3 regions of the Streptomyces sp. NPDC006235 genome follow, and region 3 is predicted to be linked to each of the others. Evidence: riboswitches for the same ligand, from Rfam matches in the RefSeq annotation. Region 3 holds a riboswitch; each other region holds the start of a gene.

Region 1 (9,757 bases), on a different contig from region 3:
TGCCCATCGAGGTCGTGGTCGTGGGCGACTGCCCGCTCGACGAGAGAATCAGCGCGCAGATGCAGGCCGCGCGCGAAGCAATGGTGAACGCCGCCAAGTACGGTGGCGAGGGCGGAGCCGTACAGGTCTTCGCCGAGGTCGAGGGGAAGACGGTCTTCGTGTCCGTCCGTGACCGCGGCCCCGGCTTCGACCTCGACTCGATACCCGCCGACCGGATGGGTGTCAGAGAATCGATCATCGGCCGCATGGAGCGCAACGGCGGTACGGCGCGACTGCGCGCGGTGCCGGACGGCGGCACGGAGGTCGAGCTGGAGATGGAGAGGGCGGAGAAGACGTCATGAGCGACCCGACCGAGGCGAACGGTACGGCGGGATCGGCGGAGGCGCCCGGGCCCGCGGAGTCGGACGGCGGCACCGGCGGGCGTCGCGTGCGCGTGGTCCTCGTCGACGACCACCGCATGTTCCGTACGGGGGTCCAGGCCGAGATCGGCCAGACCGAGCAGACCGGTGTCGAGGTCGTCGGCGAGGCCGCGGACGTCGACCAGGCGGTCACGGTCATCACCGCGACCCGGCCCGAGGTGGTCCTCCTCGACGTGCACCTGCCCGGTGGCGGCGGTGTCGAAGTGCTGCGCCGCTGCGCCCCGTTGATGGCCGACGCCGAGCAGCCCGTCCGTTTCCTGGCGCTGTCCGTGTCGGACGCCGCCGAGGACGTGATCGGCGTGATCCGCGGCGGGGCCCGCGGATACGTCACCAAGACGATCACCGGCACGGACCTCGTCGACTCCATCTTCCGTGTCCAGGAGGGCGACGCGGTGTTCTCCCCGCGGCTGGCCGGGTTCGTCCTCGACGCCTTCGCCTCCACGGACGCGCCGCCGGTCGACGAGGATCTGGACCGCCTCACCCAGCGCGAGCGCGAGGTGCTGCGGCTCATCGCCCGGGGGTACGCGTACAAGGAGATCGCCAAGCAGCTGTTCATCTCCGTGAAGACGGTCGAGTCCCATGTCTCGGCGGTCCTCCGCAAGCTCCAGCTCTCCAACCGGCACGAGCTGACGCGCTGGGCGACGGCCCGCCGACTGGTGTGACCCGGGCGCCGCCCTGTCACACCACCCGGGTGGCGCCTGTGAACGGCATCTCGTCGAGCGGGGCGACCCGGACCGGGGCGGACGGGTTCGGCGCGTGGATCATCCGGCCGTTGCCCACATAGATGCCGACGTGACTGATGCCGGCGTAGAAGAACACCAGGTCGCCGGGGAGCAGTTCGGAGCGGGAGACGCGGCGGCCCGCGTCGATCTGGGAGTACGTCGTGCGGGGCAGGGCGACGCCCGCGGAGCGGTAAGCCGCCTGGACGAGGCCCGAGCAGTCGAAGGCGTTCGGGCCCGTCGCTCCCCAGACGTAGGGGCTGCCGAGCTTCTGGTAGGCGTAGGACACGGCGGCGGCCGCGCGGGAGTTGGGCGCCTGCGCGCTGACGGACCCGGGGGCGGCCAGGTGGTCACGCGCACCTGCCGAGGAGCGTGAGGCGCGGTCCGTGCCCCTCGTGTCGCCGATGCGGGCACGTTCCTGCACGGTGAGCCGGGACAGCAGCCGGCGCGCGGAGCCCAGCTTGCCGGTGATCGTCTTCTTGTGCCGTCTCAGCTCCGTCTGCCGCGATTTCAGGGAGGTCAGCTCGATGTGGGCGGCCCCGCGCAGCTGCTCGATCTCCCGGAGCTGCTGCCGTACGCGCGCGACGTCGGCCTGCTGCCGGTTTCCGGCCCGCTCGGCGAACTCGGCGTTGTCGAGGTACCGGTCGGGGTCGTCGGACAGCACGAGCTGGAGCGCGGGGTCGAGGCCGCCCGCGCGGTACTGGGCGGCGGCGACCGAGCCCAGCGCCTCGCGGGCGGAGTTGAGCCGCCCCTCCTTGCGTGCCGCCTGGTCCTGGAGGTCCTTCAGCCGCTGTCCGGCCGCCTCGGCCTTCTCCTTCACGCCGTTGTACTTCTCGGTGGCGACCTCCGCCTCCTGGTACAGCTCGTCCACCTTGGCCTTGACCTGGCCGGGGGTGAGCTCGGGTTCGGCGTGTCCGGTGCCGTCGAAGCCCGTCGCGGTCGCCGCGCCCGCGAGGGCGATCGTGGCGGCCGTACGGGCCGTGTTGCCGCTCGCGGAGCGCCGGCGGGGCTTGCGGTGCGCTGCCACCTGGGGGGCACGTCCTTTCCTGCGACCGCCGGCGGGTGCGTGCGGCCGCCGGGGGAGCGGACGGGCGGCGCGCGTCCGGCGGCGGCCCGCACAGGGGAAGCGGACCGCCGCCGGACCTTTCGGCGGTGGTGTCCGACTGCCGCCCCTGGCCCGGGCGGCGGTGGGGAGCCGGGCACCTGGTGGAGGACGCTAAACCTCGCCGCGGTGGCCCGGTGGCGGGTGCGCGGAAGTGTCCCGAGAGGACCGGTGGTGACCGTATGCGACCGTGATCCCGTCTCCCCGCCGTCGACTTAACTCAGTGTGATGACCGATGCGCCGAATCACGGGCGCAGGGCGGCGGACGGGTGCTATGGGGCGCATATATGCATCCGACGGGCCGGTGCGGGCGGCTGTGGAGGCCCTGATTAGGCTCCGGCCTCATGGACGTACTCATCCACCTCTTCGTCGGCCTCCACATCATCGGCATCGCAGCCCTCCTGGGCGGCTTCCTCTCCCAGATGAAGGCGATGGGCGCGGGCACCGCCCGCTACACCCCCGCGATGCTGCACGGCGCGCTGACGATGCTGGTCACCGGTGTGATCCTGGTCGGCCTCAACCAGGCCGACGACCAGTCCGTGAACAACATCAAGATCGGCGTCAAGCTGGCCCTGCTGATCGTGATCCTCGGCCTGGTCTACGTGAAGCGGGACGACGAGAAGGTGGACAAGGGCCTGTTCGGCCTGGTCGGGGCGCTGACCGCGGCGAACGTCTTCATCGCTGTGCTCTGGACCTGACCCGCCCGGGCGCGGCATAGGCCCGGGCGGAGGCGACCGCCCAGGCGGTGGCCCCGAGCCACGCGGCCACCGCGATCCACAGCAGCACCTCCCCGAGGCCGTCGAGCCAGGAGACGTCGAGGGCGGCGGCGACGGCCAGGGTCGCCGCCGCCGTCTTGGCCCAGGTGAACACCGTCGCCCAGCGGCGGATGTCGGTGCGGGGGCGGGGGCGCAGGAACTCGGCGGCGAGCAGGACGGCGCAGCCGGCCAGTGTGACCACGAGCAGCACGACGGTCACATCGCGCAGGACACCGCGGTCGTCGACGTTCCACAGGTACAGGCGCGCGCTGTCGGAGCTGATCAGCCGCGCCCCGGCCAGCGCCGAGAGGGCGAGCGCCCCGCCCGCGAGCCAGTGGTCACCGCGCCCCTCGGCCACCTGCCGCACATCGAAACGGGCCAGGGCGAGGACGTACAGCACGAGCCCCAGCCAGAACAGCACCAGCGCCGCGTGCGCGAGCCAGGCCGCCGACTCGGCCGCGGCGAGCGTGGCACCGAGCACGGCGAGCCCCTGCGTGGCCATGCAGCGCGCGAACACCGTCCCGGGCCTGCGCCGCTGCCCGTCCTGCGCCGGGAGGACCAGCGGCACCGGCCAGAGCAGCACGGCCAGTACCAGCAGGACCGCGGCCAGGGACTGCGCGTCGGCCGCCGAGAAGCCGGTGCCCAGGACGGCCGTCGCCGCCACGGTGGTGAGGGCGGCCGTCGCCACGGTGTCCACCAGGCCCGGAACCCCCGCGTACGCCCGCCATCTCGTGCCCGCCAGCAGCAGCCGCAGCGTGAAGTCGGCGGCCAGCAGCAGCCAGGCAGCACAGGCCAGACCGAGGGCGATACGGGAGAGGCCGTCGTACCCCGCCAGGTCCAGACCGACCGACAGGGTGCCCGTCGCCAGCACGGCGGCGGCGGCGGACGGCGCGCGCTGTGCCCACCAGGCGGTGGAGGGGGAGGGGCCGGCCATGGGCCCGATGCTAGGAGGCGCCGCGCGCGTTGCGGGCGGGGCACGCGCGCGGGCGCCTCAAAAACGCGAGAGCACCCTCACGCGCGCGTGCCCGCCATGACGTACGGCCCTCAGGCCGGCCGCACCACGCTGTGGATCGCCGACTCGCCGTCGTAATAGATCGACTCCTCGCGCACGTAGGTGCCGGGCTTCGGGGCGTGGATCATCATGCCGTTGCCGATGTAGATGCCGACGTGGGTGACGTCGTCGTAGAAGAAGACCAGGTCACCGGGCTGGGCGTCGGCCAGCGGGACCGTGGTGCCGGCGTTGACCTGGTCGTAGGTCGTGCGCGGCAGGGTGACGCCCGCGGCCTTCCAGGCGGCCTGGGTGAGCCCGGAGCAGTCGTAGGAGCCGGGTCCGACGGCACCCCAGACGTACGGCTTGCCGATCTGGGCGCGGGCGAAGGCGAGCGCCTTCTCGGCCTTGGTGGCGTACGAGGAGTCGGCCGGGGCGGTCGAGGTGGACGAGCCGGAGCCCGTGGACGAGGACGAGCCCGTGGACGAGGAGCCGCTGTCCTGCTGCTGGGCGGCCTGCTCCTGCGCCTGCTGCTGCGCGGCCTGCTGCCGGGCCAGCTCGGCGGCCTTGCGGGCGGCCTCCTGCTGCTTCTCCCGCTCGATCGCCGCGAGCCGTGCCTTCTCCTCGGCGGTCAGCTTCGAGAGCAGGTCGCGCGCGTCGGCGAGCTTCCGCTGGACGGTGGCCTTGGCCGTCTTCAGGTCGCCCTGGGCCTCGGTGAGCGTCTCGAGGCTCTCGGTGGCCTCCTGGCGCTTCTTCATCGTCTCGGACTGCTGGGTGACGTAGTCGTCGACCGCGACCTTCTGACGGCCGGTCATCCGGTCCATCAGCTGGGTCTGGTCGAAGTAGTCCTGCGGGGTGTCCGCGAGCAGGAACGTCGCCGTGTCCGGGGCGGAGGCGCCGGTGCGGTACTGGGCGGCGGCGAAGGAACCGAGTTCCTCCCGTGCCTCGTTGAGCTTCTGGGTGCGCTTGGCGACGTCGTCGAGGAGGGTGTCGACGCGCTTGCGCTGCTTGGTGGTCTTCTCCTTGGCCGAGTTGTACTTGTCGGTCGCCGACTCGGCCTGGCGGTACAGGTCGTCGACCTTCTTCTCGACTTCCTCGAGACTCGGCTTGTCGTCGGCCTCGGGGGCGGCGTTGGCCGACTGGGACAGCAGGGCGACGGACGTGAGGGCCGCCGTTGCCAGGGCGGGGGTCCGTATGCCTGCGACGCGCGTACCAGCGGGACGCGACTTGCGGTGCGACGCCAAGGGAGGCGACTCCTTCCATGCTCCGCCTACCGGGTTAGCTGTCGGGTTCGGGCGGGTACATCGGAAGGGTTGCCCTACGGCCGTCTCCGCGAAGGGAGTCCGGCCGATTCACCCCAGAGTTCTCGGTTGGGTCCCCGGCTCCGGCTGCCGCTGCGGCACACCGGACTCGGCGGAGGCCGCGCGGCCCGGCGACGTTCGCCGGTGGGGGTCGTGCGGCCTGCCCGCACGGTAGCCAACTCGTGTGGCCCTTGTGAAGGTTGATGGGTGATATGCCCGATACATTTTCGTGACCTTATCCCGGAGCGTTGCCGAGAGTGACCGGTCAAGAGGGTTTGGTCATGAGTCGTCCATGATTGTGACGCCGTAGCAGCCCGTGATCACACAGGGATGCAGGGTGACGAGGGGCTCCTTTCGGTGATGTTCTCAGGGCGGCGGCGGGCTGTCAGTGGGGCGCCCTAGACTCGGAGAGCGATGAGCAGCCTCTTTGACGACAGCTTCCTGGCGGACCTCCAGGCCCAGCGGGGCCCCGCGGACGAGCCCCCGCCGCCACCCGAGGACGAACACGTACCGGAGCCGGTTCCGGACGATCTGTTCGGCGGGAAGTTCGACGTGCCCCCGGACCGGGACGCCTACTACCGCGACGGCGCCCCGCGCCCGCCGGTGGACACCGCCGCCCTCCTGGAGGGGCTGAACGACAACCAGCGCGCCGCCGTCGTCCACTCCGGCTCCCCACTGCTCATCGTGGCCGGTGCCGGTTCCGGCAAGACCCGCGTGCTCACGCACCGCATCGCCCACCTGCTCGCCGAGCGGGGCGTGCACCCGGGGCAGATCCTCGCGATCACCTTCACCAACAAGGCCGCAGGCGAGATGAAGGAGCGCGTCGAGCAGCTCGTCGGCCCGCGGGCGAACGCGATGTGGGTGATGACCTTCCACAGCGCGTGCGTGCGCATCCTGCGGCGCGAGAGCAAGAAGCTCGGTTTCACGTCGTCGTTCTCGATCTACGACGCCGCCGACTCCAAGCGCCTGATGGCCCTGGTCTGCCGCGACCTGGACCTCGACCCCAAGCGCTTCCCTCCGAAGTCCTTCAGTGCCAAGATCAGCAACCTGAAGAACGAGCTGATCGACGAGGAGGACTTCGCAGCCCAGGCCACGGACGGCTTCGAGAAGACCCTCGCCCAGGCCTACGCGATGTACCAGTCGCGGCTGCGCGAGGCGAACGCCCTCGACTTCGACGACCTGATCATGACGACGGTCAACCTGCTGCGCGCCTTCCCGGACGTCGCCGAGCACTACCGCCGCCGCTTCCGCCACGTGCTGGTGGACGAGTACCAGGACACCAACCACGCCCAGTACGCCCTCGTCCGGGAACTCGTCGGCACCTCCGAGCACCCCGTCGACGTACCGCCCGAGGCCGAGGTCCCGCCCGCCGAGCTGTGCGTCGTGGGTGACGCCGACCAGTCGATCTACGCCTTCCGCGGCGCGACGATCCGTAACATCCTCCAGTTCGAGGAGGACTACCCGGACGCGACGACGATCCTGCTGGAGCAGAACTACCGCTCCACCCAGACGATCCTCAGCGCGGCCAACGCGGTCATCGAGCGCAACGAGTCCCGCCGCCCCAAGAACCTGTGGACCAACGCGGGCGCGGGCGCCACGATCACCGGCTACGTCGCCGACACCGAGCACGACGAGGCGCAGTTCGTCGCCGACGAGATAGACCGCCTCACGGACGCCGGCGAGGCGAAGGCCGGTGACGTCGCCGTCTTCTACCGCACCAACGCCCAGTCCCGCGTCTTCGAAGAGGTCTTCATCCGCGTCGGCCTGCCCTACAAGGTCGTCGGCGGCGTCCGCTTCTACGAGCGCAAGGAGGTCCGGGACGTCCTGGCCTACCTGCGGGTGCTGGCCAACCCGGAGGACTCGGTGCCGCTGCGCCGGATCCTCAACGTCCCCAAGCGGGGCATCGGCGACCGCGCCGAGGCGATGATCGACGCCCTCTCCCAGCGGGAGAAGATCAGCTTCCCGCAGGCGCTGAAGCGCGTCGACGAGGCGTACGGCATGGCCGCGCGCTCCACCAACGCCGTCAAGCGGTTCAACACGCTGATGGAGGACCTCCGCACGATCGTCGAGTCCGGCGCCGGACCGGCCACGGTGCTGGAGGCCGTCCTGGAACGCACCGGGTACCTCGCCGAGTTGCAGGCCTCCACCGACCCGCAGGACGAGACCCGGATCGAGAACCTCCAGGAACTCGCCGCCGTCGCCATGGAGTTCGAGCAGGAGCGCGGCGAGGAGGCGGAGACATCAGGGGCTGCCGCCCCGGGGGGCACGCTGTCCGACTTCCTCGAACAGGTCGCCCTGGTCGCCGACTCCGACCAGATCCCCGACGAGGAGGACGGCGACGGCGTCATCACGCTGATGACCCTGCACACCGCCAAGGGCCTGGAGTTCCCGGTCGTCTTCCTGACCGGCATGGAGGACGGCGTCTTCCCGCACATGCGCGCCCTCGGCCAGACCAAGGAGCTTGAGGAGGAGCGGCGCCTGGCCTACGTCGGCATCACACGCGCGCGGGAGCGGCTGTATCTGACGCGGTCCACCCTGCGCAGCGCCTGGGGCCAGCCCTCGTACAACCCGCCCTCCCGCTTCCTGGAGGAGATCCCGCCGGCCTACGTGGAGTGGAAGCGGACGGGAGCCACCGCGCCCGCGTCCTCCGGGCCGGTCTCCGGTGTGGCGGCCTCGCTGTCGTCGTCCCGTTCACGTTCGTCGGCGTCGGGCGCGTCCGGTTTCGCCACGCGCCGGACCTCCGAGAAGCCGGTGGTGGGGCTGGCGGTCGGGGACCGGGTCACGCACGACCAGTTCGGGCTCGGGACCGTCGTGGCGGTGAAGGGAACGGGCGCGAACGCCGAGGCGACGGTCGACTTCGGGGACACCAAGCCGAAGCGGCTGCTGCTGCGCTACGCGCCAGTGGAGAAGCTGTAAGCCGGAGAGGCCAGCCCCTGCCGGGCCGACCGGTGGGGGCTGCCGGGACGTTACGTCGGGTCGATGCCGTGGCTGCGCAGCCACGGGAGCGGGTCGATCGCCGAGCCGCCGGCCGGGCGCACTTCGAAGTGCAGATGAGGGCCGGTCGAGTTGCCGGAGTTGCCGGAGCGCGCGATCGGATCGCCGGCCTTCACGGTCGTACCGGAGGGGACCGTGTAGGTGGAGAGGTGGCAGTACCACGTCTCCGTGCCGTCCTTCGCGGTCACGATCATCATGTTGCCGTAGGCGCTGTTCCACTGCGTACGGACGGTGCCGTCGGTCGCGGCCATCACGGTCGTGCCGTACGAGACGGGGAAGTCGATGCCGGTGTGCAGGGACATCCAGTTGATGCCGGACTGGCCGTAGTAGGCGCTGAGTCCGTGCCGGGCGACCGGCAGGGCGAACTTCGGGCGCAGCCGCTCCTTGCGGGCCGCCTCCTCCGCCGCGCGCTTGCGCTCGGCCGCCTGCTGGGCCTTGAGGTCGATGCGCTCCTGCGTACGGCTGGCCCGGTCGGCGAAGTCGTCCGCGCCGGCGGCGAGGCTCTGGAGCTGCGTGTCCAGCTTGTTGTTGGCGGTGGCCGGTTTCACCGGCTGCACGTCCGCCGCTGTCGTCTGCGCCTCCGCGGCGCCGTCGTCGGAGAAGGTGCCGACGGAGGCGGCGGCGATGCCCGCGACGCCCATCACGCAGGCCGAGGGCACCGCGATGGTCAGCAGCGCCGAGCGCTTGGGCGGCGTACGGCGGCGGGAACGGGATCCGGCGCGTGCGGCCGCCCGTGAGCCGGCGCGCGGGCCGAACTCTTCCTGACCGTCCAGCAACGGGGCGACGGTGGGCAGTTCGCCGGTGGTGGCCGGCTCGCCGTCGTCCGGAGCGGGGTCGTGGTAGGCGGCACCGTCGGTTTCGTCGAATGCGGCCTGCTCGAACGTCGCGGTCTCGTGCTGCTCGAAGGTTTCGGCGTGGTCCTCGTACGCGTCGGGGGCCGGGGCGCCGGCGGCGTCGGTGTTCCACTGCGTGGCGTCGTAGGCGCCGGTGTCGAAGGCCTGGGTGCCCCATTCCCACTGCTGGGTCCGGTCGGCCGGATTGCCGGACTGGTCGGGCTGGAGCCAGGCGCCGGTGTCCCACTGCCCGGTGCTGTCCGGGGAGGTGGCCTGCGGGGGGATGACGGAGAGCGGCTGCTGCTCGGCCGTCCAGGACGTCGTGTCGTAGACGCCGGTGTCGTAGGCGGCGTGGTGCTGGGCCGCGTACGCGTCGAAATGCGGGTTGTCGTGCGTGCCGGTGGGCCAGTGGCCGGTGTCGTACGCGCCCGTGTCGTGGCCGCTGCCCGGCATGTCGCCGAAGAGGGGGTCGGCGGCGAACGTAGCGGTGGTGTGGCCGGTGGCGGCGAAACCGGTGCCGTCCGTACCGGTGGTGTCAAATCCGGTGGCGGCGTAGTCGCCGTACGTGGTGAAGTCGCCGTACTGGGCTTCCTGGGTGCCGTACGACGCGTAGTGCGCCGAGTCGGCGTCGGAAGCCGGAGCCGGG
Region 2 (9,757 bases), on a different contig from region 3:
GACGCGATCGTCGCCGAGCGCGCCCGGTTCGCCATCCTCGACATCACCGGCGTGCCCACGGTCGACTCGCTGGTCGCCCAGCATCTGATGAAGACGGTGGCCGCGGCGCGGCTGATGGGCGCCGAGTGCATCGTCTCCGGTATCCGGCCCGCGATCGCGCAGACCATCGTCCAGCTGGGCATCGACCTCGGTACGGTGCTCACCCGCGCGAGCCTGGCGGACGCCCTGGCCTACGCGCTCAGCCGGCAGGGCGTCGAGATCGCGCCGCTCCGGCCGGCCGCCGCGGGCACGCGATGACCGGCCCGAACGGGCCCTCGGGGAACGGGCCCGCGGGATCAGGGTCCCCGGTCGCCGGGTCCTCGGTCGCCGGGCCCATGGGCGGGCACGGCTTCACGGTTCCGGTCCTCCGGCTGGGTGACATCCTGCTGGTCACCCTCCAGGGCGAGCTGCACGACGGGATGGCCGAACAGCTCCAGCAGGACATCACCGACCGCATCGCGCACACCCGGGTGACCGGCGTGGTCATCGACATCTCCGGCGTGGACATCGTCGACTCCTTCCTGGGGCGGGTCCTCGCCGAGATCGCCGCCGGAGCCGGACTGCTGGCCGCCCGTACGGTGCTGGCCGGGATGCGTCCCGCAGTGGCGATCACCCTGGTCGAGCTGGGGCTCACCCTGCCCGGACTGCGGACGGCCCTGGACGTCGAACGCGCGATGGAGCTGCTCACCGCGGGTGAGCGGCAGGGCGAGGGGAGTCCGTGATGCGGGCCTCCCGCCATGCCGCCCCGGCCAGCCTGCCGATCGGCTCGGACGCCGACCTGGCCTGGGTACGGCAGCAGGTCCGGCAGGCCGCCGCCGAGCTCGGTTTCGGACTGGTGCAGCAGACCAAGCTCGTCACCGCGGCCAGTGAGCTGGCCCGCAACACCCTCGTCCACGGCGGGGGCGGCCATGTGGAGATCACCCCGCTGGAGACCGGGCCGTCACCCGGCCTGCGGCTGGCCTTCGTCGACCACGGACCCGGCATCCGTGACCTGGACCGGGCGATGACCGACGGCTACACCAGCGGCGGCGGGCTCGGACTCGGCCTGAGCGGGGCCAAGCGGCTGGTCCAGGAGTTCGAGGTGGACAGCCGCCCCGGTGAGGGGACCACCGTCACCGTCACCGCCTGGGCCACGGTCGTGCCGTCGGCCCGGCCGGGGTCGTGATGAGCAGGGTGTGGGACGTCCCGGTCGACGACTCGACCCGGGTGCGGGACGTCCGGGTCGCGGCCGAGGAGGCCGGCGCGTGCGCCGGGCTCGGCCCGCACCGCATCGCGACCGCCGCGCTGGTGGCGACGGAGCTGGCGACCAACCTGGTGCGGCACGCGGACGGCGGGTACGTCCTCATCAACCTCGTCGAGAGCCCACCCGCCGACGGCCGGCGCCCGTCCGTGCAGCTCGTCGCGCTCGACCACGGTCCGGGCATACCGGACGTCGCGGCGGCGATGCGCGACGGCTACACGACCGCGGCTTCCCTGGGCGCCGGCCTCGGCACGTGTCGGCGCATAGCGAACGACTTCGACCTGCACAGCGCACCCGGCCGGGGCACCGTGGCCATGGCCCGTATCGACCACGAACCCCCCGTCGGCCGGTACCGGACGGCCCCGCGGAGTCCGCGCGCCGGTGGCGTCAACGTCCCCCTCGGCCGGGCCGAGTATTCCGGTGACGCCTGGAGCCGGGTCTGCACCGGTGACCGTCTGACCCTCCTGCTCGCCGACGGGCTCGGTCACGGACCCAAGGCGGCGGAGGCGTCGGGCGTCGCCGTGGACGCGCTGCGCGACGTGGCCGACCGGCCGCCCGCCGAGATGCTGCGGCATCTGGGCCGGTCCCTGCGCCGCACCCGGGGCGCGGCCGTCGCCGTGGCCCAACTGGATCTCGGGTCAGGGCAGTTGCACTTCGCCGGGATCGGCAACGTCGGCGCCCGGCTGCGCACCGACGGCAGCTGGAGGGCGATGCTGTCCCAGCCCGGCATCGTGGGCGCGCAGGCCCCGGCGTCCGTGTCCGTGCAGCGGGAGCCGTGGCGGGACGACAGCCTGCTCGTCCTGCACAGCGACGGCCTGCCCGGCCGCTGGACGCCCCCCGACGACACCGTGCTCCTCGGGTGTGACCCGGCGGTGGTGGCCGCGGTGGTCCTCCGCGACGCGGGCAGCGCGGCCCGCCCGGTGCGGGACGACACGTGTGTGGCGGTGCTGGGCGGGGGCGGCGGGAGCCGTCAGGGCTCGGGGGGTTGAGGGGCGGACCTGCGGGGTCGAGGGGCGGATCTGCCCCTGACGGCGCTACGGCGTCCTGAATACGGCGCTATGGGCGCTACGGCTTTACGGCTCGCCGGGCGGGGGGTCGGTCCGGGGAGGAGGGCCAGCCGCGTCAGGCCCGGCGTCCCGCTCGGCCCCGTCGACGCGCGGGATCTCCGCGCGCCGTGCCGCCAGAAACCCCCGCAACCCCCTGCTCAGCGCCACCCGTTCCGCCGGTTCCATCGCCGCCAGCGCCGTGGTCAGGGCCCGTGCCCGGCGGCCGGCGACGTCGCCCAGGACGTGCCGCCCGTGCGTGGTGAGCCACAGTTGCACCTCGCGTCGGGTGTCCGGGTGCGGGGCGCGTTCCAGGAGGCCGGCCGCCGCCAGGCGGTCGCACAGGCGGCTGGCCGTGGGGAGGCCGATGTCGAGCCGGTCCGCCAGGGCCGTCAGGTTCAGGCCGGGCGCCGCCTCCAGGGTGCGCAGTGCCCGCAGCTGGTGCAGGGACAGCCGCAGGGAGGCGTCCTGCGCGGCGACCGACCACAGAGCCGTCAGGCTCTCCACGGCCTCGGCGATCTGCGCCGCCACGGCCTCCGGGCCATCGCCCCGTCTCCTCGCCCGGGGATCGCCGGGGCCGTCGAGATCGGTCACGAAACGGTCACTTTCCATAAGCTCCGGGTACTGCAGAGGTCGCCCTCTTTCAAAGGCTGTACCCGATGAGCCAAGGGGCAAGCCGCCCCGTTCACGCACCCGGCCGGGCCTGGAGGCTCAGCCCGCGCTGAGCCCTGTCAGCGCGGCGAGCGGCAGCGTGTGCTGGGTCTGGAGGACCTTCGCGCGCAGGTACCGGACATTGTGCGCGGTGGTGAAGACGCCCGTGGGGACGCGGTCGCGGACTGCCACGCCCAGATCGCGCAGCTGGGCGGCCTTGTCGGGGTTGTTGGAGAGCAGGTCCAGCTCACCGACGCCCAGGGCCCGGAGCATCTGGGCCGCCGCCGTGTAGTCGCGGGCGTCCTCCGGCAGCCCCAGGGCCGCGTTCGCCTCGTAGGTGTCGAGGCCCTCGTCCTGGAGGGCGTACGCGTCGAGCTTGTTGTAGAGGCCGATGCCCCGGCCCTCCTGTCGGAGGTAGAGGAGCACGCCGCCGCGCTCGGCTATGCGCTCGACGGCCTCGCGCAGCTGCGGGCCGCAGTCGCAGCGGGCCGAGCCGAACACGTCCCCGGTCAGACACTCGGAGTGCAGCCGCACCAGCGGAACCTGCCCGGGCTCGCCCAGGACGACGGCCACGTGCTCCTGGCCGTCGGCCAGGCCGTGGAAGGTGACGACTTCGGCGTCGACCTCGTAGCCGTCGTGGAAGCGCAGCGGGACCCGGACGCGGGAGCGCGGGGTGGCGAGGACAGCGGGGGTGTCGGGCATGCGGGGCCTCCGGGTTCCGTTCCTGTTCGGCTGCACAGCCGTCGGCTTGCAGTCTGCTTCAGATTTGAAGCAGATCCACGTCCGGAACCCTACCCTTGCTTTAAATTTGAAGCAATGAGAAGCGGTGAGACCGAGGTGTGTTGTGAGGTGAGTCACGAACAGGCCGTGGAGGACCTCCGTCGCCACGGCACGTCGTCCGACGCCGGCCGCGTCCCGTCCTCCTGGAGCCCCTGCGCGATCGCCGTGGAGATCTCCTCCAGCTGCTCCACCTGCTCCTTGCTGAGCCGGTCGAACAGGAAGCTCCGTACCGTCTCGACATGCCCGGGCGCCGCCCGGTCCAGTACGGCGAACCCGTCGTCCGTCAGGGCCGCGATGCTGCCCCGCTTGTCGTACCGGCAGGCCTCGCGCCGCACCATGCCGTCCTTCTCCAGCCGCGTCACCGCGTACGTCAGCCGGCTGCGCGTGATCTTCAGGCGCTCGGCGAGATCGGTCATGCGCAGCCGCCGTTCCGGGGACTCCGACAGGACCGACAGGATGGAGTAGTACAGGTGCGGCATGCCGGCGTCCTGCTGGAGCTGCCGGTCGATCGCGTCCTCCAGGAGCAAGGAGGCGGCGATGTACGCGCGCCAGGCGCGTTGCTCCTCGGGGGTGAGCCAGCGAGTCGTCATGCACCCAGTGTAGGTTTGTTTCAAACTTGAACCAAGGCCGTCCGTCGGTCCGCCGTCCCACCAGTCCGCCGTTCACCCGTCCGCCACGAGTCTCCACGAGCCGGGAGCGTCGATGCCCCACCCGTACGTCCTGCTGTCCGCCGCCGTCTCCCTCGACGGCTACCTGGACGACACCGGCCCCGAACGCCTGCTCCTGTCCAGCCCGGCCGACTTCGACCGGGTCGACGAGGTCCGGGCGTCCGTCGACGCGATCCTGATCGGTGCCGGGACCGTCCGCGCCGACAACCCGCGCCTGCTGGTCAACTCACCCGAGCGGCGGGCCGCCCGCACGGCAGCCGGTCTGCCGGAGTACCCCCTCAAGGTCACGGTCAGCGGCTCCGGCGACCTCGACCCGGCGGCGCAGTTCTGGCACACCGGCGGCCAGAAGGTCCTCTACACCACCGACCAGGGCGCCGAACGCGCCCGTGCCCTCGGCCTCGCCACGGCCGATGGCACCGATGCCGCCGACGCCACCGACGTCGTCCCCCTCGGCGCCGACCTCGACTGGCGGCGGCTCCTCACCCACCTGCACGACGTCCGGGGCGTACGACGCCTCATGGTCGAGGGCGGCGGCCTGATCCACACCCAGCTCCTCACCCAGGGCCTGGCCGACGAACTCCAGCTGGTCCTCGCCCCGCTCTTCGTCGGCGACCCCGGGGCACCCCGCCTCTTCGGGCCCGGCGGCTACCAGTCCGGCCGGCTCCGGCTGCTGGAGACCCGGCGGATCGAGGACGTGGTCCTCATGCGCTACGAGCCGACCGCCCCCGGCACCGGCCCCCTGCCCGTCGCCGCCGACCACCATTGGCTGGCCCTCGCCTGCGAACTGGCCGCACAGTGCCCGCCGTCGGACACGGCGTTCAGCGTCGGCGCGGTGGTCGTCGCGGCCGACGGCACCGAGCTGGCCCGCGGCCACTCCCGCGAGGGCGGCGACCCGCTCGTGCACGCCGAGGAGGCGGCCCTGGCCAAGCTCGACCCGGCCGATCCCAGGCTCGCCGGCGCGACGGTCTACAGCAGCCTGGAGCCCTGCGCCCGCCGGGCCTCCCGCCCCGCACCCTGCGCCCGGCTGATCCTCGACGCGGGCGTACGACGCGTGGTCACGGCCTGGCGCGAGCCGGACACCTTCGTGGCGGACGCCGACGGCAGCGGCCTGCTGGCGGCCGGGGGAGTGGAAGTCCTCGTCCTCCCGGAGCACGAGGAGCGCGCCAAGGCCCCGAACCGCCACCTGACGCACTGAGCGCGGGCCGATCGGCCCAACAGATCCTGCGGCCCGGCCGCCCCGCGGGTCACGCTGCCTCCAGGGCCGGTACGACAGCGCGGAGCCAGCGGCCATGCGGGCAGCGGGAAGACGACGTACGGCAGCGCTCCTGCTCACCGCGCTCGCCCTCTTCGCCTCCTCGTGCGGAGCGGTCGACGCGGACACTCCGGCCCACGGCCCGGCCCTGCCCGCCGACGCCCCCTTCACCCACCCCGGCGTCCTCGTCGCCAAGGCCCGGTTGGACGCCGTACGCGAGCACGTCACCGCCGGGAAGCAGCCTTGGCTGAAGGCGTACCTCGACATGCGGGACAGCAGGTACGGCTCGTACCGGTACCGGGCCGAGCCGTACGGGACCGTCGTCTGCCCGGCCGGTGACCTGGAGGGCCGGGGCTGCGCCGGGGAACGCGCGGACGCACTGGCCGCCTACACCCAGGCCCTCTTCACCGTCACGGGCGGGGTCGGTCTGGGCCAGGGCCGCGGAGATCGTGCGGCACACCCCGGGTGCCGGCTGGCCCGCCGAGCGCGTGCGGCGCTTCGAGCGCATGCTGCGCACGGCCCGTCTCCCCGAAGTCGCCGTCACCGACCCGGATTTCACCGGGAGCTGGGACCTGGTGGCGACCGACGCGGTCATCGCCATCGCCGTCTTCCTCGACGACCACCGGGCCTTCGGTCACGCCCTGGAGCGCTTCCGGGAACGCGTGCCCGCCTACTTCTACCTGGAGAAGGACGGCCCCGCTCCGCTCACCGTGCCCGGCTCCGGCCTCGCCACGCCGCGGCGGACGACGGCGTACTGGTCCGGGCAGGCCACGTACCGGGACGGTGTCGCCCAGGAGACCTGCCGCAGCTTCCGGCACGTCGGTGTCGCGCTCGCCGCCACCGCACACATCGCCGAGACGGCCCGGCACCAGGGCGTCGACCTCTACGGCGAGGCCGAGGACCGGCTGACGGCCGCGCTCGCCCTGCACGCCCGTCGCCAACGGGGCGAGTCCGTGCCCGGGTGCTGTGCGGCGGCCGGATCAAGGGGAGACTCGGACCGCACCTGGAGGCCGTCCTCCATCGCCTGGAGGGCCGCCTCGGCCGGTCGGTCCCGGCCGCGCACGCACTGGCCGTGCGCACCCGGCCCGCCGGCACCGACGACCTGTTCACCGCCTGGGAGACCCTCACCCCCGCGGGCGACCCGGGCCGCTGAGCACCGGGTGTGCGCGAGTGGTCCCGCGGATGGCGTACACTGGAGTCACAACGACGCGGGGTGGAGCAGCTCGGTAGCTCGCTGGGCTCATAACCCAGAGGTCGCAGGTTCAAATCCTGTCCCCGCTACTGAAGGCCGAGGGCCGGAATCCGAAAGGGTTCCGGCCCTCGGTTTTTCCTGGGTTCTCCCTTTACCGCCGACATTACTGTCGGTGAATGAAGCACGCCGCTCCGCATCACAACTGACACACCGTCAAAACACGTGAGTCACTTGCGTGGCGGTCAACTCGCCCGTTTTGGACTGGTCGTGGCAGGTTGGTCCGCGTGAAAAAGGTTAATGATCAAGCGGAATCGCTGGAATACCCACCGCGCGTCTATTAACGTTCGATAACGCAGCGCGGTCGTCCCAGCCGTCACAGAAGGCGGCTCCGTGCGCACGCGCCGAATCCTGAAAGGGAACCGGGGAACCACCACTTGGGGTGAATCGAGCGGATGCCGCCGTGGAAGCACGGCCGGTATACGCGCGTAGGAGACCTTCCTGCTCCGAACCCGTCAGCTAACCCGGTAGGCGAGAAGGAAGGAAAGGAGTACGCCCACGTGGCGTCAAACCGGCCTGCCCCCGCGGCCCCGTCCGCGCCGAACCAGCGCGACACCGAAACCTTCGGCTACGGCGGTCACCACACCGACGAGGGCCCGTTCCAGGAATGGAACCCCACCGCGGAGTCCATCCGCCCCATCCGTGGCCGGCATCGCGTCACCAAGCAGCGCGGCGGAGGCCTCGCGCGCAGCTCCACCGTCCTCGGCGTCGGCGTCATAGCCGCCGTGGGTGCGGGCGGCATGGCCAGCGCCCAGACCGGCAAGCCGCCGGTGTCGATCTCCGTCCCGGACCTTCCCTCGGTGGGTTCCCTCATCTCGGACGACGACACCCCCGAAGGCTCCGCCACTCCGCTCAGCGACCTCGCCACGGCGTCCGCCGACACCGAGCAGGGCACCTCCGGCGCCGGTGAGGCACTGCGCGCCCGGATCATGGCGCAGGTCGAGCACCAGCAGGAGCAGATCGAGACCAAGGCCGCGCAGGACGCCGCCGAAGCCGCCCGCAAGGCGGCCGCGGAGGCCGCCGCCAAGGCCGAGAAGGAAGCCAAGGCCAAGGCCGCCGAAGCCAAGGAGAAGGCGGAGGAGGAGGCCCGGAAGAAGGCCGAGGCCGAGCGGCTCGCCGCCCTCGCCAAGCAGTACACGCTGCCGACCTCCGCGTACACCATCACCTCGACCTTCGGTCAGGCCGGCGCCTACTGGTCCTCCGGCTACCACACCGGCCTCGACTTCGCCGCGCCCACGGGCACGCCGATCAAGGCGGTGCACAGCGGCACCATCACCGAGGCGGGCTGGAACGGCTCGTACGGCTACAAGACGGTCCTGACCCTCGATGACGGCACGGAGATCTGGTACGCGCACCAGTCGTCCATCGGCGTCAGCGTCGGCCAGAAGGTCAGCACGGGCGACGTCATCGGCCGCGTGGGCGCGACGGGCAACGTCACCGGGGCGCATCTGCACCTCGAGGTCCACACCGGTGGGTCCAGCAACGGCATCGACCCGCTTGCGTGGCTGCGGGGCAAGGGCCTGAACGTCTGAGCGACGGCGGCGTTTGCGGTCTCGTGCGGAAGGTTTCGCGCGGGGTCTCGTGCGGAGGTTTCGTGCGGGGTCTCGTGCGGAAGTTTCGTGCGGGGCCGTTTACGGGAGTTTTGCGTCCGCTGTGGAATGAGCCTCTCCCGCACGGCCGTTGACGCGGAGCATGACGTCTCTTCGCAAGCTCGGCTCCTCCGACCTCGAGGTCTTCCCGCTCGCCCTCGGCGGCAACGTCTTCGGCTGGACCGCGGACGAGGCCCAGTCGTTCGCCGTCCTCGACGCGTACACCGCCGCCGGCGGCAACTTCATCGACTCCGCCGACGTCTACTCGGCGTGGGTGGACGGCAACCAGGGCGGCGAGTCCGAGACCGTCCTCGGTAAGTGGCTGGCGTCGCGCGGCAACCGCGCGGACGTCGTCGTCGCCACGAAGGTCAGCCAGCACCCCGAGTTCCAGGGCCTGTCCGCCGCCAACATCAAGGCCGCCGCCGACGCCTCCCTGCGGCGCCTCGGCACCGACTACATCGACCTGTACTACACGCACTACGACAAGCCCGACGTGCCGGTGGAGGAGATCATCGGCGCGCTCGACGAACTCGTGACGGCCGGGAAGGTGCGGCACATCGCCGCCTCCAACATCTCCGCGGAGCGGCTGCGGGCCTCCATCGAGTTCTCCGACCGCGAGGGGCTCGCCCGGTACGTCGCCCTCCAGCCCCACTACAACCTGGTCTCCCGCGACACCTACGAGGGCGAGCTCCAGCACCTCGCCGCGCGGACCGGCCTGGCGGCCGTCCCGTACTACGCGCTCGCGTCGGGCTTCCTGACCGGCAAGTACCGGCCCGGTACGACCGTCGACAGCGCGCGGGCGAGCGGTGCCGCCCAGCACCTTCAGACCGAGAGGGGCCGCCGGGTCCTCGACGCCCTTGACGGGATCGCCGCGGCCCATGACGTCCCCGTCGCCACGGTCGCCCTCGCCTGGCTCGCGGCCCAGCCGACCGTGGTGGCGCCGATCGCCTCCGCGCGGACGGTGGAGCAGCTGCCCGCGCTGATCGGGGTCGGGGAGCTGACGCTGACGGAGGCGGAGGTCGGGCGGCTCACGGAGGCTTCGGCCTGAGCGGTTCCGACTGGTGGCCGATTGGGGGGGGGTCGGCTAGGCCGTGTCCGCAATGTCAGGGAAGCCAGAGCCTGAGACGGGCGATGGTGACCAGGGCTTGGTAGTGACGAGCGCGCTTGTCGTAGCGGGTGGCCAGGGCGTTGTTGTGTTTGAGCCGGTTGAAGCAGCGTTCGACGACATTGCGGCGACGGTAGGCCG
Region 3 (9,757 bases):
ACCTCCGTGCCCGTGCCCGTGATCACCAGTACCGACATGTCATCCCTTCCGCGCCGCCGCGCACACCGCCCGCGCGATGCGCGCCACGTCCGCGTCGCCCGTCACGTACGGCGGCATGGTGTAGATCAGATCCCGGAACGGCCGCAGCCACACGCCCTCGCGTACGGCCGCCTCCGTGGCCGCCTTCATGTCCACCTCGTGGTCGAGCTGGACGACCCCGATGGCGCCGAGGACCCGCACGTCCTTCACGCCGGGCAGGTCACAGGCCGCCGCGAGCCCGTCCCGCAGCCCCGTCTCGATCCGCTTGACCTCGGTGCGCCAGTCCTGGCCGAGCAGCAGCTCGATCGAGGCGCAGGCCACCGACGCCGCCAGCGGATTGCCCATGAAGGTCGGGCCGTGCGCGAGCACCGGCACCTCGCCGCGTGAGATGCCGTCCGCCACCCGCGAGGTGCACAGTGTCGCCGCCATGGTCAGATAACCGCCGGTCAGCGCCTTGCCCACGCACATCACGTCCGGTGTCACGGCCGCGTGCTCCGCCGCGAACAGCGCGCCCGTGCGGCCGAAGCCGGTCGCGATCTCGTCGAACACCAGCAGCACGTCGTGCGCGTCGCACGCCTCGCGCAGCACCCGCAGATAGGCGGGGGAGTGGAACCGCATCCCGCCCGCGCCCTGCACCACCGGCTCCACGATCACCGCGGCCAGCTCGTCGGCGTGGCGCTCGATCGATGCCCGCAGCTCCTCGGCGTACGACTCCTCGTACCCGGCCGGAGGCGGGCCGACGAACACCTGACGCGGCAGCACCCCGCTCCACAGCTCGTGCATCCCGCCGTCGGGATCGCACACCGACATCGGCTGCCAGGTGTCGCCGTGGTAGCCGCCGCGCCAGGTCAGCAGCCGCTGCTTGCGGGGGCGGCCCAGCGAGCGCCAGTACTGGAGGCACATCTTGACCGCGACCTCGACCGACACGGACCCGGAGTCGGCGAGGAACACATGCTCCAGGCCCTCGGGCGACATGTCGACAAGCAGCTTCGCCAGCCGCACGGCGGGCTCGTGGGTGAGCCCGCCGAACATCACATGGCTCATCCGCTCCAACTGCCCGCGCGCCGCCTCGTTGAGCACCGGGTGGTTGTAGCCGTGGATCGCCGACCACCAGGACGACATTCCGTCGACCAGCTCTCCCGAGCCGTCGGCGAGCCGCAGCCGCACCCCGCTCGCCGACTCCACGACGAGCGGTTCCCGCCGGCCGGGCATCGGGCCGTACGGATGCCACACATGCCGCCGGTCGAGGTCGAGCAACTCGGGCACCGTCAGCGCGGGCACGGGGAGCTCGGGCACCGGGAGCTCAGGCATTGGGCGCGAGGTCCGTTCCGGCGCCCCGGCGGCGGACGGCGACCAGGTCGGTACGGGGCTCCGCGGCCGTACGGGGCTCCGCGGCCGTGCGGGCCTCGGCGGCCTCCGGAGCGGCGGTGGAACCGCAGACGCCGCCACCCCCCTCGGAGCCACACACTCCGCCACCGTCGTGGCAGCCGCCGGCCGCCCGGTGCTCCGGCAGCGTCACCTGGTCGGTGCCCTCCACCTCGAACCCGGCGTCCGCGATCATCTCCAGGTCGGCCTTGCCCGCCTGGCCCTCGGTGGTGAGGTAGTCGCCGAGGAAGATCGAGTTGGCCAGGTGCAGGGCGAGCGGCTGCATCGAGCGCAGATGGACCTCCCGGCCGCCCGCGATGCGCACCTCGACGTCCGGGCACACGAAGCGCACCATGGCCAGGATCCGCAGGCAGCGCTGCGGGGTGAGGTTCCACTCCTTGGCGAGCGGGGTGCCCTCGACCGGGATCAGGAAGTTGACCGGAACCGAGTCCGGGTCCAGTTCGCGCAGCGAGTAGACGACGTCGACCAGGTCCTCGTCCGTCTCGCCCATGCCGGCGATCAGCCCGGAGCAGGCGGACAGCCCTGCCGCGTGGGCCTTCTCGACGGTGTCGACGCGGTCGGCGTAGGTGTGCGTGGTGGTGATCTCCCCGTACGTCGCCTCGGACGTGTTGAGGTTGTGGTTGTAGGCGTCGGCGCCGGCCTCGCGCAGCCGCTCGGCCTGTCCGTCGGAGAGCAGCCCGAGACAGGCGCACACCTCGACGCCCTCGTTGTTCTCCTTGATCGCCCTGATCGTCTCGGAGACCCGGTCCACGTCCCGGTCCGTCGGACCGCGCCCGCTGGCCACCAGGCACACCCGCTTGGCGCCCCCGGCCACCCCGGCCGCCGCCGCGTCGGAGGCCTGGTCCGGTTTGAGCCACGTGTACTTCAGGATCCCGGCCTGGGAGCCGAGCCGCTGCGAACAGTAGGAGCAGTCCTCGGGACACAGGCCGGACTTGAGGTTGACGAGATAGTTGAGTTTCACCCGTCGGCCGAACCAGTGCCGGCGCACCTTCCCGGCCGCGGCCACCACATCGAGCAGGTCGTCGTCGGATGTCGCGAGGACGGCCAGTGCCTCTTCTCGGCTCGGCAGCTCGCGCCGAAGCCCCTTGTCCACCAGCGTGTTCAGCAGGTCCATGGGAGCCGATCCTGTCCTACCGAGGCGCCCCGGGCCAAGGAGACTTCGGACAACAGAGTCGCTTCGAGGTGTGGGTATTGCCACACACTGACCTGCTGGAGCTCCCGCTAGTGTCTGTGCACTGCCTACAAATTCCCCGGAGGACCACCCATGGCGTTCGGCTGGATCGACGAGCAGGCGCGGCTGCGCCGCCGTGCCGGACTCGTCCGGACTCTGCGCCCCCGTCCGGCCGTTTCGCCGCTCCTCGACCTGGCGAGCAACGACTATCTGGGCCTGGCCCACCATCCCGAGGTCACCGAGGGCGCGGCCCGGGCCTCGCGGCTCTGGGGCGGCGGCTCGACCGGCTCCCGGCTCGTCACAGGCAGCACCGAACTGCACGCCGAACTCGAACAGGAACTGGCCGATTTCTGCGGCTTCGAGGCGGCCCTCGTCTTCTCCTCCGGCTACGCGGCCAACCTCGCGGCGGTCACCGCGCTGGCCCCGCACGGCTCCCTCATCGTCTCCGACGCGGGCAACCACGCCTCGCTCATCGACGGTTGCCGGCTGGCCCGCGGCACGACCCAGGTGGTGGCGCACGCCGAGCCGGACGCCGTGCGCAAGGCGCTGCACACACACGAGGGCACGGCGATCACCGTGTCCGACACGGTCTTCTCGGTCGACGGCGACGCGGCGCCGCTGGCCGCGCTCGCCGAGGCGTGCCGGGAGCACGGCGCCGGACTGGTGGTCGACGACGCCCACGGCCTGGGCGTCCTCGGCGACGGCGGCCGCGGCGCCCCGCACGCGGCGGGGCTCGCGGGCGCCGACGACGTCGTCGTGACGGTCACGCTGTCCAAGTCGCTCGGCAGCCAGGGCGGAGCCGTCCTCGGCCCCGCCCGGGTGATCGACCACCTGGTCAACGCGGCACGGACGTTCATCTTCGACACGGGTCTCGCCCCCGCTGCGGCGGGGGCGGCCCTGTCGGCCCTGCGGCTGCTGCGCCGCGAGCCGGAGCGCGCGGCGCGGGCCCGCGCGGTGGCGGGCGAGTTGTACGCACGCCTGACCGCCGCGGGCCTGGAAGCGGTACGTCCGGACGCCGCGGTGGTCTCGGTGCGGGCGCCCTCCCCCGAGGACGCCGTGCGCTGGGCGGCCGAGTGCCGCGCGGCGGGCCTGGCCGTGGGCTGCTTCCGTCCTCCTTCCGTACCCGACGGCGTCTCACGGCTCAGGCTGACCGCCCGCGCGGACCTGACCGGGGAACAGATCGAAGGCGCTGTACGACTGATCGGCGAGACGCGGCCATGAGTCGGCGTGACACGGCCGTGCGTCGCTCGACGACGGACTGATCGGAAAGGTGGTTCGGACGTGGCTCGGATGCGGCTCAGATGCGGTCGACCGCGGCCGTGAACTCCGCCCAGCTCCTCGCAGAGAAGAGCAGCGCGGGCCCGGCCGGGTCCTTGGAGTCCCGCACGGCGAGCAGTCCGGCCCAGGGCGGGACGTCCGGACGCGCGGTCTCGACGCAGTTGTTCGCGCCGGTGCTGTAGCTGCTGCGCAGCCACCGCACACCGTGCAGTTCGATGCTTGAGGGGACGTGACGAGGCAGTGCACGCATGGTGCCTCCTTACGCGCCGGCGGCTGTCCCGGCGATGAAATCCAACGAGTCCTCGGGCGAAAGGGCGTGGATCTGAAGGGCGTTGAAGGCCTCCGTGTAGGCCTGGAGGTCTTCTTTCCGTTCGAGGTAGAGGCTACTCGTCAAGTGGTCGAGAACAACCACATCCAGATCGGATGTGCTCGAAAATGAGAAGATAACGAAAGGGCCGGTAACGCCGATGTGCGCCCCTGCGGCGAACGGCAGCACCTGGAGCCGCACTTGGGGCAGCCGCGCCGCCTCGACCAGCCTTTCCAGCTGCCGGGCCATGACCCCCGGCCCGCCCACCTCCCGCCGCAGCACCGCCTCGTCCAGGACGGCGCTCAGTTCCAGCGGCGGATCCGCGCGCAGTACGTCCTGCCGGGCCAGCCGCACCTCGACCAGCGTGTCGAGCCGGTCCTCGGGCAGGCCCTCCACCGCGGCCTTCGTCACCGCACGCGCGTACTCGGGCGTCTGGAGCAGCCCCGGGACGACGGTGGTCTCCAGCGTGCGCATCGCGCCGGCCTGCGACTCCAGGCTGATGAAGTCCCGGTAGGTGGGTGGCAGCACTCCGCGGTAGGCGTGCCACCAGTGGGTCCGGCCGTCGCTGTCCTCGGACCCCGCCAGCACCATGAGCAATTCGCGCAGCTGCCTGTCCGCCACGGCGTACGCGTCGAGAAGTAACCGCACATCGGCCGGTTTCACCCCGCTCGTGCCCGTCTCGATACGGCTGACCTTCGACTGGTGCCAGCCCACCAGCCGGGCCGCCTCACCACTGGTGAGCCCCGCCGAGGTGCGCAGCGCGCGAAGTTCGGCGCCCAATTTCCGGCGGCGCACCGCGGGACCGTGCTGCATGGGCTCCTCCCTACTCCTTCCGAGCCACCCAAATACGGTCTCGCGTCGTAGAGTTCACCGCTTTGAGCGACAGATATATGCATATCTTGGTGGATCGCCGCCCTTGAGGGGTGTTCTGGTGGCACTCTGGCGACGAAGCACCAGTCCGGGACCGTACTCGAACCTTCCGCTCCGTGTCGGACTGCGGTCCCGTGGGAAAGGGACGACGTCGCCATGGCAGACCATCTGGAAGCATCCGTCACTCTGCCGAGCGATCCCGCCTCGGTCTCCGCGGCGCGCGCCTATGTGGTGGGCACGCTGGCGGAGTGGGGCCTGCCGGCGGACACGGAAGTGTCCGACTCCATCCGGCTCATCATCTCCGAACTCGCCACCAACGCCGTCCAGCACACCTTCGGACAGTCCCCCACCTTCACGGTAGACGTCGCACTGGACCGCGACGAACAGCTGCGCATCGGTGTCACGGACAGCCACCCGCGGTTCCCCAGACGCCTGCCCGCCGCCGTCCAGCAGGACAACGGCCGCGGTCTCGTCATCATCCGCTGGCTGACCGCGGAATGCGGCGGCAGGCTCCGGATCCGCCCCACCCGCGAGGGCGGCAAGACCATCTCGATCGAACTCCCGTGGACCGTCCCGGCCCAGCCCGTGCCGACGGCGAGGAAGCAGGAGCCGTGACCTCACCGCGTCTGTGACGTGTGCCGCGCGCGGCCGAACGCCCCGCGCAACAAGGCCCGGAAGGCCTCCACGGCAGGCGCCGCCTCCTCGCCCCGATAGGCGACGGAGATCGTACGGCGCAGCTCGCCCGCCCCGAGCGGGCGCACCCCGACCGGCGTGACCGACGTCCGCGCCACCATCTCCGGTACGACGCCCACCCCGAGCCCCGCGCTGACCAGCGCGCACACCAGCGCATACCCGGGTGTCGAGACCAGGACCGACGGGCTGGCCCCGGCCCTGGCCAGCGCCGCCTCCACACCCTGCCGGGACGGATGCTCCGGCGCCATGCTGATCAGCGGCTGACCCGCCAGTTCCGTCAGGGGAAGCCTGGCCGTGCCGTCGGCGAGGGCATGACCCGGGGCGGTCACCAGAACGAGTTCCTCGACCAGCACCGGCTCCGAGCGGACGGAGGCCGGAAACGTCAGGGCGTCGGCGGGCTGGTAGGTGTGGGTCAGCGCCAGGTCGATCTCACCGGCGGCCACGGCCGTGACACCGGCCGGTGGTTCGTAGTCGGCGACGGACAGCTCCACATCCGGATGAGCCCGGCGGAACGCGCTGAGCACCGGCGGCAGCAGATGGATGCCCGCCGTCTGGAACGTGCCGAGCCTGAGGACGCCGCCCGACAGACCGGCCAGCCGGGCCAGTTCGTGACGGGCCTGCTCCAGCTCGTCGAGCACCCGCCGGGCCCGTGCCACCAGCAGCTCGCCCGCAGCCGTCAGCCGCGCCCCGCGGTGATGCCGGACCAGCAGCGCCGAGCCCGCCTCCCGCTCCAGCTTCGCCAGTTGCTGGGAGAGCGCGGGCGGGGTGTAGCCGAGGCGCTCGGCGGCCCGGGTGATGGACCCGGCCTCCGCGACGGCGACGAGCGCCGCGAGCCGGGTCGGGTCGTACATGCCGCTGACCTCCGCAGACCAAAGCGATGCTTAAGGCTCACCCAGGACATTCAAAATACCTGCTGAAGGCTTCGACCCGGCAGTCTGGCCGTATGGACGGACAACTCATCGCCTTCACCGGGGTGGCCGCCGGCATGGTCGCCATGCCGGGCGCCGACTTCACCGTCGTCGTGCGCAACGCCCTGGTCTCCCGCCGGGCCGGCATCGCCTGCGCCCTCGGTGTCGCCGGCGGGCTGCTGCTGCACACCGCGCTGGCCGTGGCGGGGGTCGCCGCGGTCCTGGCCGCCGTGCCCGCGCTGTTCCGCGCGCTCCAGCTGGTGGGCGGCGGCTATGTCCTGTACCTGGGACTGCGGACGCTGTGGTCGCTGCGGCGGCCGCCTGCCGTGGCTGTCGAGACCGTTTCGTCCGCCGCGCGTCCCCTGCGACAGGGCTTCGTCACGAACGCCCTCAACCCGAAGGCGCCGATCACCTTCCTCAGCCTGCTGCCGCAGTTCGTGCCCGCGGGCAGTCCCGCGCTGCCCCGGACGCTGTTGCTGGCGCTGATCGTGGTGGTCCTGGCGCTGCTGTGGTTCCCGGCCGTGGCACTGCTGGTGGACCGGCTCGGCCGGTGGCTGCGGGAGCCGCGTGCCGCGCGGGCCGTCGAGGGGGTCACCGGCGCCGCGCTGACGCTTCTCGGTGTGCTGCTCCTTCTCGAACCACTGAGGGCTGCCTGATGGTGCCGCGCAGCGGCGCGGGGATCCGGACGGCCCCCTGGGGCGCGGGCTCCTCGACGGTGGCTTCAGGTCGCTCGGGGCCGCCGCGTGTCTCCTCGCGCAGCCCCGCCCGCCGCACCAGCCGGGGGAGCAGCCCCCACAGGCCGACGCAGACCAGGAACGTCGCCGCGCCCGCGGCGATGCCACCGGCCCGACTGGTCGTCACATCCACCACCAACAGCACGGAACCGCTGAAGGCGAACACCAGCACGACCAGGCCGGTGGTGGCCAGTCGCGAGGAGACCTGCACGATGCGCGGCTTGGCGCCCTGCTGGAAGAGCGAGCGGTGCAGCGCGGCCGGCGCGGTGAACAGCGCCGCGGCCAGGACCGCGAGGAGCAGCGTGATGACGTAGGTGACGCGCTGGACCGTGTCGAGGGACGTGAAGCGCGAGGTGAACGCGAGCGACAACAGGAACGCGAACAGGATCTGTACGCCCGTCTGGGTGACCCGGAGCTCCTGGAGCAGCTCGACGAAGTTCCGGTCGGCGCGTTGCAGCGGGGTCTCGCCGCGTGCGGTGCAGGGACGGTGCTCGGCCATGGGGGACGGGTAACCACTTGAGGCCGTGTCACGCTCCGGCGTGCGGCGGCGCGGCAGGGGCGCCGCCGCAGGCCGGGCGGATCACTTCACGCGCCCGTACCAGACGCTCTTGGTCCAGATCTTCTGCAGCCGCACCACGTCCCCGCTCTTGGGGGAGTGCCAGAGCTTGTTCTTACCCGCGTAGATACCCACGTGGTACACGTTGCTGCCCGAGTGGAAGAACACCAGGTCTCCGGCCTTGCGGTTCTTGGCGGAGATGTGGCGCGTCTTGTTGTACTGCTGGGCGGCCGTGCGGGGGAGCTTCTTGCCGGCCTTCTTGAACGAATACAGCGTGAGCCCGGAGCAGTCGAACCTGTGCGGACCGGTGGCCCCGTACTTGTAGGGCGAACCCTTCTTCGAGGCCGCGATCTGGAGTGCCTTGGTCGCCGGTGTGGCTGCCGCTGCTTCGGACGAGAAGCCGGGGGCCACGATCGAGCCGCCCACGGCGGCGATGGTGAGGGCCGAGGCCGTACCGGCCCGGACCATCAGCGACGGGACACGATTGAGCGCAGTCATGCGCAACCCTTCGTCAGCCGCCTGTGAAGGATGACCTGTCGGATTCGGGCTGGCGAAGTTGCCCGGCCGCTGACGCGGCTTCACCCCAAGGGCTACTCGGGTCCGGTCATGGCGTGACCGTCCCGGCGACCCGTCGTGCTTGGGTCCTCCACTCCTGCCGATGCACTTCTGTCGACCGGTCATCCAGGCGGCGGCAGGACTCGGCGTCCGCCCGGACCGCCCCGCCGCTGTGGCGGGGGCTTGTCGTCAGACACGGATCTTGGCTCATGCATGTCCGGAAATCCCAACCGAACCGGGGATTTGTGTTGTTACTCACCACTCACCCGTTCGGGTGGACACGCCTGTGTTCGAGCCACCGTCCACGGGGTCATGGACCGCCGGACCAGCAATGGAATGTCCCATTCCGCCCCTCGGCTACGCGCGTTGCGCAACTGTGAGGGCCCAAAAACAGGACTCCCGTCTACTCCGAACAGGGGTACGTCATTCGGTCCGTTTGGACTCAGGCCCGGACGCTCCGCCGAGCGGGCGGGCGTCCGGGCCGGCGCATCCGCGTCAACTGACGGACTCCGGGGGCAGGGTGACGCGTGCCGTGCGCCGCTCGCCGTCCAGCACCCGCAGTGCCCGGCCGAGGGTGCCGGAGTGCAGTTCCGTCTCACCCCGCTGGTGCATCAGGGTCAATGCGTCACGCAGTGCGGTCGCCTTGCCGACCAGGGCCTGGGCGGCGCGCAGTCCGCGGTAGGTGTCGCCGGGCAGGGCGGGGTTGATCCGGCCGAGCAGGTCGACGACCTCCAGGTAACGGTCGATCAACTCCGCCTCGGCGCGGGTCAGTGCGGGCAGCGGCGGCAGTTCGGGCGGGAGCACCGGCGGCTCACTCTCCCGTCGGCGGGGCCAGGGTGGCGTTGCGGTGGGGGACGATCCGGTCCACCAGGCCGTACTCCACCGCCTCCTGGGCAGTGAGGACCTTGTCGCGCTCGATGTCCGCGCTCACCTGCTCCCGGGTGCGGCCCGTGTGCAGTGCGAGCATCTCTTCCATGCGGGTCCGGATCCGCAGCAACTCCTCGGCCTGGATCGCCAGATCGCCGGCCTGCCCGCGGACCGGCTCGGGCAGCGCGGGCTGATGGATCACCAGACGCGCGTCCGGCAACACGGATCGCTTGCCGGGCGTGCCCGCCGCCAGCAGCACCGAGGCGGCGGCGCCGGCCTGCCCCAGGCAGACCGTCTCCACGTCGCAGGCGACGTACTGCATCGTGTCGTAGAGGGCCGCCATGGCGTGGAAGGTGCCGCCGGGGGAGTTGATGTAGAGCGAGATGTCGCGGT

The links. A riboswitch is a leader RNA that binds a small molecule or an ion and turns the genes downstream of it on or off. The one in region 3 is predicted to bind cyclic di-AMP.
Region 1: another riboswitch for cyclic di-AMP. It lies ahead of ABZ192_RS15830 (NlpC/P60 family protein); the one in region 3 lies ahead of ABZ192_RS08575 (C40 family peptidase).
Region 2: another riboswitch for cyclic di-AMP. It lies ahead of ABZ192_RS34890 (M23 family metallopeptidase); the one in region 3 lies ahead of ABZ192_RS08575 (C40 family peptidase).

The regions. Positions count from the first base shown of each region.
Region 1 is NZ_JBEXSR010000011.1:60,516-70,272, reverse strand. It holds gene ABZ192_RS15855 (PspC domain-containing protein) at 1-341, shown strand, start outside; gene ABZ192_RS15850 (response regulator transcription factor) at 338-1,081, shown strand; gene ABZ192_RS15845 (NlpC/P60 family protein) at 1,098-2,165, opposite strand; gene ABZ192_RS15840 (hypothetical protein) at 2,585-2,938, shown strand; gene ABZ192_RS15835 (hypothetical protein) at 2,916-3,929, opposite strand; gene ABZ192_RS15830 (NlpC/P60 family protein) at 4,040-5,227, opposite strand; cyclic di-AMP (ydaO/yuaA leader) riboswitch at 5,236-5,409, opposite strand; gene pcrA (DNA helicase PcrA) at 5,699-8,200, shown strand; gene ABZ192_RS15820 (M23 family metallopeptidase) at 8,251-9,757, opposite strand, start outside.
Region 2 is NZ_JBEXSR010000043.1:38-9,794, reverse strand. It holds gene ABZ192_RS34945 (STAS domain-containing protein) at 1-297, shown strand, start outside; gene ABZ192_RS34940 (STAS domain-containing protein) at 375-761, shown strand; gene ABZ192_RS34935 (anti-sigma regulatory factor) at 761-1,204, shown strand; gene ABZ192_RS34930 (ATP-binding SpoIIE family protein phosphatase) at 1,204-2,268, shown strand; gene ABZ192_RS34925 (MarR family transcriptional regulator) at 2,353-2,916, opposite strand; gene ribA (GTP cyclohydrolase II) at 3,034-3,675, opposite strand; gene ABZ192_RS34915 (MarR family transcriptional regulator) at 3,828-4,343, opposite strand; gene ABZ192_RS34910 (dihydrofolate reductase family protein) at 4,456-5,616, shown strand; gene ABZ192_RS34905 (hypothetical protein) at 5,666-6,190, opposite strand; gene ABZ192_RS34900 (hypothetical protein) at 6,635-6,826, shown strand; tRNA gene ABZ192_RS34895 (tRNA-Met) at 6,881-6,954, shown strand; cyclic di-AMP (ydaO/yuaA leader) riboswitch at 7,255-7,411, shown strand; gene ABZ192_RS34890 (M23 family metallopeptidase) at 7,423-8,454, shown strand; gene ABZ192_RS34885 (aldo/keto reductase) at 8,615-9,559, shown strand; partial or broken gene ABZ192_RS34880 (transposase) at 9,615-9,757, opposite strand, start outside.
Region 3 is NZ_JBEXSR010000005.1:215,509-225,265, reverse strand. It holds gene bioD (dethiobiotin synthase) at 1-38, opposite strand, end outside; gene ABZ192_RS08620 (adenosylmethionine--8-amino-7-oxononanoate transaminase) at 40-1,350, opposite strand; gene bioB (biotin synthase BioB) at 1,343-2,539, opposite strand; gene ABZ192_RS08610 (8-amino-7-oxononanoate synthase) at 2,690-3,817, shown strand; gene ABZ192_RS08605 (DUF397 domain-containing protein) at 3,894-4,124, opposite strand; gene ABZ192_RS08600 (helix-turn-helix transcriptional regulator) at 4,134-4,994, opposite strand; gene ABZ192_RS08595 (ATP-binding protein) at 5,208-5,666, shown strand; gene ABZ192_RS08590 (LysR family transcriptional regulator) at 5,669-6,595, opposite strand; gene ABZ192_RS08585 (LysE family translocator) at 6,688-7,308, shown strand; gene ABZ192_RS08580 (DUF6328 family protein) at 7,244-7,885, opposite strand; gene ABZ192_RS08575 (C40 family peptidase) at 7,967-8,440, opposite strand; cyclic di-AMP (ydaO/yuaA leader) riboswitch at 8,444-8,646, opposite strand; gene ABZ192_RS08570 (hypothetical protein) at 8,993-9,301, opposite strand; gene ABZ192_RS08565 (ATP-dependent Clp protease proteolytic subunit) at 9,309-9,757, opposite strand, start outside.